Regions from separate parts of the Pseudoalteromonas sp. NC201 genome, predicted to be linked through region 2. Evidence: predicted binding sites of a transcription regulator. Region 2 holds the regulator's gene; each other region holds the start of a gene.

Region 1 (5,107 bases), 1.4 Mb from region 2:
ACCGCAGCAGGAATAACGCCGCAAGAGCAAAGCGGCATAGGCGCCCCAATCAGTGCTGCCTTTATCGTCGTCCAAAACCCTTCTTTCCCTAAATGCTTTTGCAACAAATCTTTTGGAATAAATACATTAAGTAACCCGGCCAATATTAGGCCAAGCAGTAACCACGGGGCAGATACTAAAAATAGCTGCCAAAAATTTACTATCAGTTCATTCATCGATAGCCTCCAAGGCCGTTAAAATCGAGCAGCTCACTGCCGCTTCCTTACCGCCGCAGCACTGCTCTGCTAGCGTCGATAACGATTGTTCAAATTTTTGTAACTCAGCGATCCGCGCTCTCACTAAATCCCGTTTAGTGATAGTCAGTGTTTTCACTTCTTCACAACTGTGCTGATGTTTTTCAAACTTTATCTTCAGCAAGTCTTGCACTTCTTTGAGGCTGAAACCCACTTCCTTCGCGCGAAGAATAAATCGCATTTGCTTTTCACTTTGCTCATCAAACAACCGATACCCGCCCTCGCTCCTTGTGCAAGGGTGTAGGAGATCGTTTGCTTCATAATACCTTAACGTGTCAGTTGATACGTTAAGCCGCTTTGCCAGCTCACCAATCTTTACCACTTTACACTCCCAAGTCCTGAAGATTATCCTAGTCGACATCACAAGTATAAACCTTAGAGTTAACTCCAAAGTCAAGAAAAGGATAAAAATAATGCAAATCGTGGTATTAGACGCTAAAACCCTTGCAGGAACTGATCTTTCCCCCATTGCCAAACTAGGCACATTAACGTCTTACGACACCACATCCAGTGAGGACATCATCACACGCTGTAAAGATGCAGCAGTCATCATCACCAATAAAGTACAGTTAACTGAACAAACAATCGCGGCGTTACCACAATTACAATTGATTTGTGTTGCAGCCACAGGCGTCAACAACATCGACTTAACAGCCGCAAAAGCTCATCAAATTGCGGTAGCCAATGTGGCTGGTTATTCGACCCCTTCTGTCGTGCAGCACACCTTTACTATGCTTGGTAACTTAATGACAAATATTCATCGTTACCAGCAAGACTGCCGTGCAGGGCTTTGGCAGCAAAGTGACATGTTTTGTCGCTTGGACTACAGCATCAACGAAATTGCGGGCAAAAACTTTGTGATCGTAGGCCATGGAACGTTAGGAGAAGCCGTTGCAAAAGTCGCACAAGCATTTGGAGCTCAGGTAATTGTTGCCGAACGTAGGGGCGTAACTGAGGTTAGAGCAGGACGAATGGCTTTTGAAGAAGCACTGCAGATTGCGGATATTGTATCGATTCACTGCCCGCTTACCGCTGAAACAGAAAACCTGATTTCGAGAGCTGAATTCGCTCTACTTCCAAATCATGCTTATCTTATCAACACCGCAAGAGGCGGAATAGTCAATGAGCAAGCGCTGGTGGATGCGCTAACTAACAAGCAAATAGCTGGTGCTGCTGTGGATGTCCTCACACAAGAGCCGGCACAAGCAAGCAACCCACTCGTTCAATACCAAGGGGAAAACTTGCTTTTAACACCGCATACGGCATGGGCAAGTAAAGAAGCCATCGAACGTTTAGTCGGCGAAATTGCCATTAATATTGAAAGTTTTGTGGCAGGCACAACGAGAAACCGAGTGGTCTAGATTATTGTTTTAGTGAGTGATATCGCTAAAAGTTAGTGAAAACCATCAACCACAAACTGATTAAAAAATAACAATAAACTGATATTTATAAACTTTATTAGTTGGCAAAGAGTTTGCACTCTTGTGATAATTAAAGCAAAAAATAAATGGCTGTTTGCATTACTTGCTCAGCAACAAAATTAAAAAGGAAAACAACAATGAAAAAATTAATGTTAGTGGCTGCGCTTAGCTCTACTCTATTATCAGGCTGTATCGTTGCTGTATCCGACGGTGAAGTAGAACACGGTTGGGCTTCTGAATACAACTCGTCTAACTGGGAACATAAACAGCGTAAAAATCGTGAAAAGATTGCTAACCTTGAAATGGGTGCATCTTACTCATCAGTAAAAGATATGTTTGCAACTCCTGACTTTAGCGAGTTGGTGTCAAAAGACGGCGACAACTATCAAGTGCTGTACTATGCAACCAACAGCAAACACTCAGACGGCAAAGTAACAAAAGATGAGTGCACGCCATTGGTATTCAAAAACAACCAACTGGTTGGCTTTGGCGACAACGCACTAAAGCAAATTCAGTAAGACTTTATCGCACCAAGGATGGTGAATAATGCGGATATGCTTTAGCCCCCGCATATGGCTTTAGATATTTATAACACTTTAATAAAAACCGTACTTTGCTGTTTTTGTGCAACGGCAAGTGCGCTATCGGCCATTTTGATCAGCTCACCGAGCTCATTACTACAGTGATTTTCAATATGAACTGCACCAATACTAACACTCACATGCGCACATATGGGTGAGGCAATATGGGGGATTTTTAACGCGTTAACCGAGTCGTGCAACGCTTCTGCTATTTCATTAATTATGTCGATATTATGCTGAGTTAGCACCAACGCAAAACGGGTACCGTCAAAACGGCCAATAAATAAAGAACGTCGGGTTGCGGCTTCTTCTAGCGCTTTGGCGACCTTAAATAAGCAGTCATCACCATGCATATAGCCATAATGCTCATTAAACGTTTTAAAATAGTCCACCTCAACCAGCATTACGGTAAACGCACTGCCATCAGCTTTTGCGCTCTCTAAAGCTGATTTCATCGCTTCATCTAGATACCTGCGATTGGGCAACTCTGTTAAACCATCGATAGAGGCTAGCTTTTCTAGCAGATCATTTTTCTTTTTTATTGCTAAATGGTTTTTGATTCTGGCTTTTACAATCAAAGGGTTAAAGGGTTTAGTAATATAATCCACTGCCCCTAACTCCAAACCTCGTGCTTCATCTTTAAAGCTCACACTACCGGAGATCACGACAACGGGAATACCGTAAGTGCTCGCATCCTTTTTCAGGCACTCTAAAACAGCAAAGCCAGCGCCGTCAGCCATTAACACATCTAAAATAATAAGATCTGGTTTGCTTACTTTTAGTTCATCAATACATAACTTAGCGTCAGTGCTATGGGATAACCGATGACCGTCACCTAATGTATTACTTAGGACCATCTTATTTATTGGGTCATCATCAATAATAAAAATGTGCTCAGCTTGCTGCATCTTATGACGCTACCTTTTTAGCTCGATAAAGCACACCACCTGTGAAAGTGCATTTGTTAACACATCCAAGTCAGTGCGATTTGTTATTGTTGTGATCGTTTTGCTTTGCGTTTCAAGGTCTTTTGCAACTTTCGCCAGTCGCTTAAAACCCAGACCAGCAGCTGCGCCCTTAATTCCGTGTGCTAACTCGAATAATGCTGAACCTTGCTCTATTTCAGCAACCTGTTCTAGGTAATCATGGCAAAGTTTAGCAAATTTATCTAACATTGTTTGCAAAAACGTTTCATTTTGCATCATTTGTGATAAAGCAAACTCATAATCGAAAAAGATTTCTTCTGTTTTATCTGACTGGAAAATATTACTTGCCAATGCCTTGCACGCCTGTGTGCTATTGATCGGCTTTACCAAATAATCATTCATGCCAACGGCTGTGGCTTTCGCCCGCTCTTCTTTACTTGCATTGGCGGTCAAGGCGATAACGGGCAGCTCAGTTTCAGACCATACGGCTCTGATCTGCTTGGTCGCTTGATAGCCATCAATGTTTGGCATATGGATATCCATCAGGATGATATCTGGTTGCAGTGAGCGGCAAACTTCCTCAATATGTTCCGCGCTTTGTAGCCCTACGGTAGAAATACCATTCTGCTTCAACATATTCTCAGTAATATCCAAATTTAAGTTGTTATCGTCGACCACCAAGCAAAGCGCACCAGCAACTTGCATACACACGTTGTCGACGGTTTGCGTCATATGGGCAAACTCAGCAAGCCAAGTATAAGCTGATTGGTAAAACACACTTTGATTAAGCGCAATATGGTTACTTTGCTCAGGGAATACCCCTTCACAATGTAGTAGTAATGCGGTATTTTCTGGTAGCGCATAAGCGGGGTCAAGCGAGGTTTCCGGCGGAATAACAACAATAGACTTGTCGAGCTGAGCATGCATCGCGTGCAATCGCTCAACAGATAAAGATTCCGCAAGACCAGCAAAATAGCTTGGTAAGCTATGTGCTTCGGTGGTGAGACAGTAAACTTCTTTGTGACTATCCACAACTGGACAAGCGCCTTTATCTAGCACCAATTCAAAGAAAAAGCAGCTTCCTTCGTTCGGGGTTGAGTTAACCGCAATATCGCCACCTAAGAGTGCAACTTCTTGCTTCACAATCGCAAGCCCCAAACCAATGCCTTCGTGACGACGTGTGAAGCTTTCATCACCTTGGGTAAATGCATCAAAAAGGTGTTCAATCTCTTGCGATTTGATCCCAACTCCAGTATCCCAAACAGCAAACTTTATGGTTTGTTTTGCAGCTCTATCATTAACTAACGCCACCTTCAAACCAACCTTCCCTTGATTGGTATACTTTACCGCATTGCCAAGCAGGTTTACCAAGATTTGCTTTACCTTATCTTCATCACTGTACAGGTAAGGCCAAACTTGAGGGGCGACTTGTAACTCAAATTCCAAACCTTTTTGTATACATAAAGGCTTAATTAGTGATTCTATCGTGGTAAATACATGACAGGTTTGAAATGTCTCATATTGAATTGTACCTTGGTGGCTTTCAACTTTGGCAAACTCTAAAATACTGTTGAGCATGGTAAGCAGCTCATTTGCAGCCCCAGAAAGCTGCTGCAGTTTTTTATTTTGAACTCGAGTCAGCGTCTCACTTTTGATCATATCCGCCAGACCTAATATGGCATTTATCGGCGTTCTAATTTCATGGCTGATATTCGCGATAAAGCGACTTTTGGCAAGCGTTGCGCGCTCAGCATCTTGCTTCGCTAACAACAAACCGGTTATATTTTGAATATGGATAACGTAATACTTAGGGCGCTTATTTTTATCCCAAACTAACGAAATACTCAATTGTAACCAGCGGTGCTTACCCGACTGTGAAATCATGT
Region 2 (5,107 bases):
TATCGCCCATTACACGACCTTGATGCCAGGTGGCTTTGGTGCCGTGAGAGAACTAACTGATCTTCTAATGCTCAGCCAAAATCACTTATTGACTTCCAAAGGATCAAGTACATGACCGTATTACGTGTCATCTTACTCATTGTTTTCGCTTCTTTAATGGTATGGATGTGGTCGCCCATGTTTAATCCATCAGAGGCGGATCCAGCAAAAGAAGATGAACCGTTAGCTAAACCCGATTATGTTGCAACCACGCTTCAGCAAACGACCTATAGTGAAAATGGCTTATTAAACTATCAGGTAACTGCTGATAAGATGGAGTTGTATCAAGATCTTGGCTTTAGTCACTTTGAAAAGCCCATTTTCACCTTATATAACGGTGAACAGAATTGGCAAATAAGCGCATTAGAAGCAACCCTATACGAAAACAACACCTTGATATTAGAGGGCAATGTGTTGGCAAAGAATTTAACGCCTAACGCCATGATCACGGATATCAATGCCGATAATGTAAGAGTTGAAATTAAGCAAAAATTGATGAAGTCGGAACACCCTGTCGTTATCAACGGTCCTAGTCTTAGGATCACAGGTAAAGGACTGCATGCGGATCTACAAAAGCAAGTGATCGAACTCATCAACCACACAAAGACAATTTATTATGACCAGTAAAATCATTAACAAACTAGTTTTCATCGGCTTGCTTGCAAGTTCTACTCTAGCAATTGCTGCAGAACAAAATGAAGTCATTATTGATGCTGGCCGTCAGCAAGCTCAACTGCAAAGCAACATCGGTATTTTTGAACAGAATGTTGTTATTATTCATGGCAACAGAAAGATAAATGCCGATCGCCTAGAGGTCCACCGCCGCGCGGAGCTCGGCATTAACAAGCAACTGCTTGTGGCAACTGGCAGCCCTGCCACTTTTAGCGAACGTCAACCCGATGGCAACTTACTAGAAGCCAAAGCAAATGAAATCCGTTACGACGTAGCGAAGGGAACCCTAGTGATTTCTGGTGATGCTGAAATCAATCAAACTGGGCAAAAAATCAATGCTCAAGTCATCACCTATGACATTGAAAAGCAATTGATCAGCGCTGAGCGCTCAGACCAAGAAGACTCTCGAGTAAGAACCATCCTTGTTCCTGTTGATGACAAAAAAGACGCTAAAGAGAAAAAAGCGCAGGAAGAAGGTAACAATTAATGAGCGAGCTCAAAGCAACTGGTCTAGCAAAGAGTTATAAAGGTCGTCAGGTCGTCAAAAATGTTGGTTTAAGTGTTCAGGCTGGCAGTATTGTAGGCTTATTAGGACCAAATGGTGCAGGTAAAACCACTACGTTCTACATGATTGTAGGGTTAGTACCAAGCGACAAAGGCTATATTCAGATTGATGACGAAGATATCACTTTGTTACCGATGCACAGCCGTGCACGACTTGGTATTGGCTATCTACCGCAAGAGTCTTCAATCTTTAGAAAACTCACGGTCTATCAAAATTTGATGGCGATTTTAGAAACTCGAAAAGACTTATCTAAAGTTGAAAGAGAAGCTGAACTAAACGAGTTACTGGATGAGTTTAATATTCAACACATTCGCGACTCACAGGGCATGGCATTGTCGGGAGGCGAAAGAAGACGAGTCGAAATTGCTCGTGCTTTAGCCGCAAACCCTAAGTTTATCCTGTTAGATGAACCTTTTGCTGGTGTTGATCCTATTTCGGTGTTAGATATAAAGACAATCATAGAGCACCTAAAAAACCGTGGTATCGGTGTGCTTATCACCGATCATAACGTTAGAGAAACACTGGACGTATGTGAAAAGGCCTACATCGTTTCACATGGTGAGTTAATCGCTGCAGGCACGCCAGAACATGTTTTGGCAGATCAAACCGTAAGAGATGTCTACCTAGGCGAACAATTCAAGCTATAGTTAAGACGTAGTATTAATAACTGTTAAAAAGGATTGTTAGAGATACATGAGGCAATCATTACAGCTGCGCATGGGGCAGCAACTTACAATGACTCCGCAACTGCAACAAGCCATTCGCTTGCTGCAGCTTAGTACATTGGATCTGCAACAAGAAATACAAGAAGCATTAGACAGCAATCCATTGTTGGAAGTGGAAGAAGGTGATAATACTGACGGCGAAAACGCTGACCAACACAGCCAAGAAAAGAGCCGTGCTGACGACAATCAAGATTCAGCCGATGAAACGCAGGTTAGTGACTATGAGATAGACTCAGATACCGCCATGAGCAAAGACACTGTGAGCGATGACCTTGCCATGGATGTCACTTGGGACGAGTATATGAGTGCAGCGCCTGCTGCAAGCTCAGGTCCACTTCCCGATGACGATAATGTTTATCAAGGGGAAACCTCTGAATCTCTCCACGATTATCTCATGTGGCAACTCGAACTGACACCATTTAGTCCAACAGATAGAGCTATTGCGATTGCGATTATTGAAGCGGTCGACCTGTCAGGCATTCTAACACTGTCTTGCGAAGACATTTTAGAAAGCATTAATGACGAGAATAGCGAAGAGCCTATTGAGCTAGATGAAGTCGAAGCCGTACTCAAACGCATTCAGCTTTTTGACCCTGTCGGTATCGCAGCGCGTAGTTTACAAGAATGCTTATGCATTCAGCTAAACCAATTCGCCCCAGATACCCCATGGATTGCCGAAACAAAAATGATCCTGACAGAGCATATCGACTTGCTTGCCAGCCGTGACTATCGAACTTTGGCTAAGAAAACGCGCCTTAAAGAAGCCGATCTCAAAGAGGTCATGACGTTAATACATAGCCTTAACCCAAAGCCTGCGGCAAGCATTATTCATGAAGAGCCTGAATATGTGATCCCTGACGTATCGGTGAAAAAAGTAAAAGGTCGTTGGGTCGTAGAGCTAAATCCTGATGCTATGCCTAAAATAAGAGTAAATGACCATTACGCTGCGATGTCTAGAACGGCGAAATCCAGTACGGATAGTCAGTTTATTCGCTCACATTTACAAGAAGCAAAGTGGTTTATTAAAAGCTTAGAAAGCCGAAATGATACTTTATTAAAAGTTACCAATTGCATTGTGCAACAACAACAGGCATTCTTTGAACATGGCCCCGAAGCAATGCGCCCTATGGTGCTAAATGATGTTGCTGAAATGGTTGAGATGCATGAGTCCACAATTTCCCGTGTGACAACACAAAAATACATGCATACACCTCGGGGAATATTTGAGCTGAAGTATTTCTTCTCTAGCCATGTAAGTACGGAAAATGGAGGTGAGTGCTCTTCTACAGCAATTAGAGCACTTATCAAAAAGCTGATAGCTGCAGAGAATACCGCGAAGCCATTGAGTGACAGCAAAATTGCAGATATCTTAGCTGAGCAAGGAATTAAGGTAGCGAGACGTACGATTGCAAAATATCGTGAATCCCTAGCCATTCCACCGTCAAATCAGCGTAAAAGCTTGATATAAGACGTAAAACCCAAGAAGGAAAAATGCTTATGCAACTAAATCTAACTGGTCGCCATGTAGAAATTACTGACTCATTAAGAGACTATGTCACCAACAAGTTTGCGAAGCTAGAAAGGCACTTTGATCATATCAATAATGTGCATGTGATCCTTGATGTCGAGAAACTAGTACAAAAAGCAGAAGCAACATTACACGTAAACGGCGGCGAGCTATTTGCATCAACAGAGCATCAAGATATGTATGCCGCAATTGATGGCCTTATCGACAAGCTAGATCGTCAAGTTATTAAACACAAAGAGAAGCTCACTCGACACTAAGATGAAATTAAGTGAATTAGTGAACAAGGACTGCAGTAAAGCTGCGGTCCTTTTTAATAGCAAAAAACGTATTTTAGAATACATCAGCGAACTGGCTCATAGCCAAATTCCAAATACCAGTCAGCATGCTATCTTGGACGCCTTAATGGCGCGAGAGAAATTAGGCAGCACAGGGATCGGTAAAGGCATTGCCATTCCCCATGGTCGACTTGAAGGTTTGGATAAAATCCTTGCAATGGTGCTTGTCAGCGAGCAAGGGATCCAGTTTGAAGCCATAGATAAGCAGCCTGTCGATATTTTTGTCGCGTTCATCGTACCTGAAGGTGATAATCAACAGCACCTGAAGACCTTAGCGGCGATTGCTGATACACTCAAAGACAAGTCTTTTTGCAAAATGCTTAGGCAAGCAAAAAGTGATGATGAGTTATATGCAGTGATCCAAGGTGAACTTGATGAGTGATGAAGAAAAAGGACTCGAGCTTATCATTATCAGTGGCCGCTCAGGCTCTGGTAAATCTGTAGCGCTTCGAGTATTGGAAGACTTAGGCTACTATTGTGTGGATAACATTCCGGTCAATTTGCTGCCGTCTTTAGTCCGCAGTGTTTCGGACAATTATAATAAAATTGCAGTCAGTATTGATGTTAGAAACTTACCTAAAGAACAGGACGAGTTTAATGACATTCTTGAATACTTACCAGGCTTTGCCAAACCTACCCTGTTTTATTTAGACAGTGACGATCAAACCCTGATAAAGCGCTTCTCAGAAACACGCCGTTTGCACCCTCTTTCACTGCATAATCTTCCATTAGATGTTGCGATAAAGAAAGAACGGGAATTGTTAGACGTGCTGATCACTCGCGCCGATTTTCTCATTGATACTACAGGCCTGAGCGTTCATCAACTTGCAGAAGATATCCGCGAAAAAATCTTAGGTAAAAAAGACAAACAACTCATTATTACCTTTGAATCTTTCGGCTTTAAACACGGCATCCCAAAACAAGCGGATTACGTTTTTGATGCGCGCTTTTTACCCAACCCACATTGGGAGCCTGAGCTTAAGCCGCTAACTGGCTTAGATCAACCAGTCAAAGACTATTTGTCGAGTCACAGCATCGTGCAAAAGTTTACTTGGCAGATCCAAACCTTCGTACAAACTTGGTTACCACACTTAGAGCGTAACAATCGCAGTTATCTAACGATCGCAATAGGATGTACAGGTGGGCAACATCGCTCGGTATACTTAGCGCAAACCATTGGTGAACGTTTTGCTAAAACCCATCCCAACGTCAAAATTCGTCACCGAGAGCAAGAGGGTTAAAT
Region 3 (5,107 bases), 940 kb from region 2:
ACCTTCAACCTGACGAGCTAAAAAACGTCGATATTCTGTTGACTCGCTCAGTCACTAAGGTCAATGAGGCCCTGTTAGCACAAGCAGATAATCTGAAGTTTGTTGGGACTGCGACAATAGGGATTGATCATATTGATACCTCATTGTTGGCCAGCGCCAATATCTCGTTCAGCAGCGCACCAGGCTGTAATGCGATAGCTGTTGCCGAGTACGTGATAAGCGCTCTACTTGCATACGCACAAGAAACTTCCACGCCACTTCAAGATAAAACGATTGCCATCATTGGTGTTGGTAATATTGGCGCGTGTTTGGCATCAAAGCTTAAAGGGCTTGGTCTTACGATATTATTGTGTGACCCCGTAAGACAGCAAGCGGGGACATTGGATTCACATGTAGCCTTAGATGAAGCCTTAGCGCGCGCGGATATCGTGACATTTCACGTTCCATTAGTTAAGCAAGGCCCGCATAAAACGGTTCATCTACTTGATGCACCGCGGATAGCGGCATTAAAGCCGGGTACGGTGATAATCAATGCAAGCCGTGGAGATGTTATCGATAATCAAGCGCTTTTGCACGCGGTAGAGAAGGGGCAAGCGCTCGAGCTGATCTTAGACGTTTGGGAAAATGAGCCGAATATTTTGCAGTCATTATTGCAATATACTCGCTTTGCATCTGTGCATATTGCCGGCCATACGCTAGAGGGTAAGGCGCGAGGCACGCAAATGTTATACGAAGCCGTATGCCGAGAATTCGATTTACCAGCCAGCAAAACGATTAGTGATTTTCTTCCTAAGCCAAGTGTCACTGGCTGCCAATTGCAAAGCACAGCCAACGAGCAGGATATTATCAATTTAGCGCATCTTGTTTATGACATTCGTCGTGATGATGGCATCATGAGAAAACAGCTAAACACATTGGGCTTTGATACCTTGCGTAAAGCATATCCCGTGCGTCGAGAATTTAGTACAATTGCAGTCAATAATGACTCACCAATCAGTGAAAAGCTTTACCAACTTGGCTTTTCTGAGCACAAGAGTTAAGTGCTGTGGTTGGTATATTACAGAATGAGGAAAAATAATGTCGCAAAAATATAATGTTGCGGTACTTGGCGCAACAGGTCTTGTTGGCAAGCAAATTATCGAATTACTAGCAGAACGAAAGTTTCCTGTAGACACATTATACCCACTCGCGAGTAGCCGAAGCGCGGGTGAAGAGATTGACTTTATGGGTGAAAAAATCGAAGTTCTGGATGTTGAAGAGTTTGATTTTTCTAATGCCCATATCGGTTTGTTTTCAGCGGGTGGTTCCGTGTCGGAGAAATATGCACCAATCGCCGCTGACGCTGGCTGCATTGTGATAGATAACACCTCACATTTTAGATACGACTTTGATATTCCATTAGTAGTTCCTGAGGTGAATAAAGACAGTCTTGCCGATTTTAGAAATCGTAATATCATTGCTAACCCAAACTGCTCTACAATCCAAATGCTAGTGGCACTTAAACCAATTTATGATGCCTATGGCATTGACAGAATTAATGTCTCAACTTATCAAGCGGTATCTGGTGCAGGTAAAGAAGCGGTAGATGAGTTGGCTAAGCAAACTGCAAACTTAATGAATGCAAGACCGATGGAAAACGAAGTGTTTAGCAAACAAATCGCTTTTAATGTCATTCCTCAAATTGATGCGTTCCAAGAAAATGGTTACACCAAAGAAGAAATGAAGATGGTGTGGGAAACGCAAAAAATCTTGGGCGACTCAAGTGTTTTGGTTAACCCGACTGCGGTTCGCGTTCCTGTGTTTTTTGGTCATGCTGAAGCCATTCATCTTGAAACGCGCATGCCTTATGATCTTGAACATGTTAAGCAGTTACTTGCTGATGCGCCGGGTGTTGAACTAATTGAAGACGAAAACGACTACCCAACACCGGTAAGTGATGCAAGTGGTAACGATACCGTTTATGTGGGTCGTGTAAGGCAAGATATTTCACATCCATTGGGCTTAAACTTATGGGTGGTATCAGACAACACCAGAAAAGGTGCAGCAACAAATAGCATTCAAATAGCAGAAGCCCTTATAGAAAGCTATCTATAGGTACCCTTTGATATCGCAAAGTAAGCAAAATTTTGCTTACTATTCTGCGTTATAACGGCAAACTTCTGCCAAGAAGTTTGCCGTTAGGTCAAATACTTGACTATTCTTCACCTATATCAACTATTCCAGAATCAGTAAAAAGCATTATAACCATGTTAACTTTCAATACGTTGCAATGGATATTCCAACATATCTGGTTTATAGTTTGCATTTGGAATAGAGCTTGCTTCAAAGCCATAATAATAAAATGTCGTTTAACGGGTGTTAAACATTTGAGTAAAGGATCGGCATGCGCGGTTTAGCCTTATTTAGTATCTTTGTATTCGCACTGATTGCCACACCAGTATATACCCAAGAGGGGGTAGTGCTAAAAGGCCCTAAAGGGGTTGATTATGGGGCTCAAGGTCGGTCAATAGGGCCTATCAGACCCACGGATACATTGTGGCGTATAGCACAAAAAGTGCGACCAGATGACTCGGTCACCATTTATCAGGTGATGAAGGCGCTTTACGATAAAAATCCTAATTCATTTCTAGATAAAAACCTCAACCATATGCAGGATGGGGCGTATTTACGTATTCCTACCATCAATGAAATTCGCAGTGTAAACCCTGAGTTGGCAAAGCAAAAGTCGGATCAAGATGACAAACTTTGGGAAATGAAGCGTAAGGGATTATTGAACCCAAATGCAATCAACGAAGCTGAAAAAAAGGTTACGCAAGCTCGTAAAGTCGATGTTGAAGAAGCAAAAAAAGACCTGACTAATCAACTGCGCTCTTTAAAGATGGAACAGGACATGAGGCTGATGGACTTACAAAAAGAGTTCAAGTCCTCGGTGCGTAATGTTGAAGAAATCCTATCCGAAAACAATAAGTTAAAGCAACAGCTCGGCGCTATTTCTACCGAGCTTCAAACGGTTCGTACTCAGCTTGGAAAAGACAGCGAAATCCAACAACAGCTAAAGGCTGTTATCGACTTGCAAAATGAAATGATTGATCAGCAAGCCGCTCAAGCAAAAGCGCAAGAAAGTAGCGAGTTAAGCGCATTTTTTAGCTCGCCAGCTGGCATTGCATTACTTGCTACATTGCCAGCACTACTGGCAATTGCTGGATTCGTTATGTTCCTACGCCGGAGAAAGCAATCTCAGACGTCAACAGATGATGACGATTTTCTTCCGCAAACACCATCCGTGGCTGCAGGCGCTGCGGCGGGAGCTGCAACCGCTGCGACTGCATTTGACCCTGAGCCAGACCCACTTGATATCGGAATGGGCGACGATGAAGATGCACTGGGCGCAAGCGTTCAGTTAGATGACGATATCTTACCTGAAGACGATGAAATTACCTTTGACTCACTTGATGACGACTTCGATGAAGGAAGTGATACGTTAGATCAAGACGAACTGGATAGCTTACTAAACGAAGATATTTCGTTTGGTGATGATCACGACGAAGACTTTATGCAACAGAGCTTCGAGGAGGCTGATGATGAAGTTTCGCTCGATGTTGATGATAGCAAGGATATTTTAAGTGACAGCGATCTAGATGATTTGTTCAACGAGTCTCAAGACGAAGAAATTGATGTTAGCGATGATGCGCTTGCTGCCCTGAGCGAGGAACTTGCTGATGAGCAAGCGGATGCTGTTGCAAACGACGATGATATCGATTCAATTCTTGACGGGGCGCTAGATGAAGAGCCCGAATTTAGCGGCAACTTTGATAGTGAGAGCTTAGTCGATGCTGATGATATCGATGCACTACTTGATGCATCTCAAGATGCTGACGATGATGCACTGCCTGATTTTGAGGAACCAAGTAGTGAGCTTGCGGGTGATGATATTGATGCTCTATTAAATGAAGTTCAAGACGATGCGTTAGCTGAAATTAACGAAGAGCCAGATACGCTTGATGGTGATGATATCGATGCTTTATTGGATGAAGCACAGGAAGATACGTTGCCAGAATTAGAAGAAGAGTCAGATGCTCTCGCTGGTGATGATATTGATGCTTTATTGGATGAAGCGCAAGAAGATACGTTGCCGGAATTAGAAGAAGAGTCAGATGCTCTCGCTGGTGATGATATTGATGCTTTATTGGATGAAGCGCAAGAAGATACGTTGCCGGAATTAGAAGAAGAGTCAGATGCTCTCGCTGGTGATGATATTGATGCTTTATTGGATGAAGCGCAAGAAGATACGTTGCCGGAATTAGAAGAAGAGTCTGACGATCACGCTGGTGATGAACTCGATGCTTTATTGGATGAAGCACAAGAAGATACATTACCTGAACTGGAAGAAGAGTCCGATGATCTCGCTGGTGATGAACTCGATGCTTTATTGGATGAAGCACAAGAAGATACGTTGCCGGAATTAGAAGAAGAGTCCGATGATCTCGCTGGTGATGATATCGATGCTTTATTGGATGAAGCGCAAGAGGATATGTTGCCGGAATTAGAAGAAGAGTCAGATGCTCTCGCTGGTGATGAACTCGATGCTTTATTGGATGAAGCACAAGAAGATACGTTGCCGGAATTAGAAGAAGAGTCGGATGATCTCGCTGGTGATGATATCGATGCTTTATTAGATGAAGCACAAGAAGGTACGTTGCCGGAATTGGAAGAAGAGTCAGATGATCTCGCTGGTGATGAACTCGATGCTTTATTGGATGAAGCACAGGAAGAGCTGTTACCTGAACTGGAAGAAGAATCCGATGAACAGGCCGACGATGAACTCGATGCTTTATTAGATGAAGTACAAGAAGATACGTTGCCGGAATTAGAAGAAGAGTCAGATGATCTCGCTGGTGATGAACTCGATGCTTTATTGGATGAAGCACAGGAAGAGCTGTTACCTGAACTGGAAGAAGAATCCGATGAACAGGCCGACGATGAACTCGATGCTTTATTAGATGAAGTACAGGAAGAGCTGTTACCTGAACTGGAAGAAGAATCCGATGAACACGCCGACGACGATCTCGATGCATTAGTTGACGAAACACCAGAAGAAGCTTTGCCA

What was found. The regulator sigma-54, encoded in region 2, starts transcription at its own class of promoters, with help from an activator protein. The targets are predictions, from matches to a motif close to GTTGGCACGNNNNTNGNNT.
Region 1: the regulator sigma-54 is predicted to act here: its motif matches at 1,755-1,773, upstream of PNC201_RS13845 (DUF3192 domain-containing protein).
Region 3: the regulator sigma-54 is predicted to act here: its motif matches at 2,305-2,323, upstream of PNC201_RS23475 (FimV/HubP family polar landmark protein).

The regions. Positions count from the first base shown of each region.
Region 1 covers NZ_CP022522.1:3,182,218-3,187,324, forward strand. The annotation lists gene PNC201_RS13830 (SO_0444 family Cu/Zn efflux transporter) at 1-215, opposite strand, end outside; gene zntR (Zn(2+)-responsive transcriptional regulator) at 208-615, opposite strand; gene PNC201_RS13840 (D-2-hydroxyacid dehydrogenase) at 707-1,654, shown strand; gene PNC201_RS13845 (DUF3192 domain-containing protein) at 1,852-2,232, shown strand; gene PNC201_RS13850 (GGDEF domain-containing response regulator) at 2,301-3,203, opposite strand; gene PNC201_RS13855 (hybrid sensor histidine kinase/response regulator) at 3,213-5,107, opposite strand, start outside.
Region 2 covers NZ_CP022522.1:419,314-424,420, reverse strand. The annotation lists gene kdsC (3-deoxy-manno-octulosonate-8-phosphatase KdsC) at 1-115, shown strand, start outside; gene lptC (LPS export ABC transporter periplasmic protein LptC) at 112-666, shown strand; gene lptA (lipopolysaccharide transport periplasmic protein LptA) at 656-1,198, shown strand; gene lptB (LPS export ABC transporter ATP-binding protein) at 1,198-1,923, shown strand; gene PNC201_RS01780 (RNA polymerase factor sigma-54) at 1,970-3,469, shown strand; gene hpf (ribosome hibernation promoting factor) at 3,499-3,786, shown strand; gene ptsN (PTS IIA-like nitrogen regulatory protein PtsN) at 3,788-4,246, shown strand; gene rapZ (RNase adapter RapZ) at 4,239-5,105, shown strand; gene PNC201_RS01760 (HPr family phosphocarrier protein) at 5,106-5,107, shown strand, end outside.
Region 3 covers NZ_CP022522.1:1,363,112-1,368,218, forward strand. The annotation lists gene PNC201_RS05505 (4-phosphoerythronate dehydrogenase) at 1-1,040, shown strand, start outside; gene PNC201_RS05510 (aspartate-semialdehyde dehydrogenase) at 1,078-2,094, shown strand; gene PNC201_RS23475 (FimV/HubP family polar landmark protein) at 2,384-5,107, shown strand, end outside.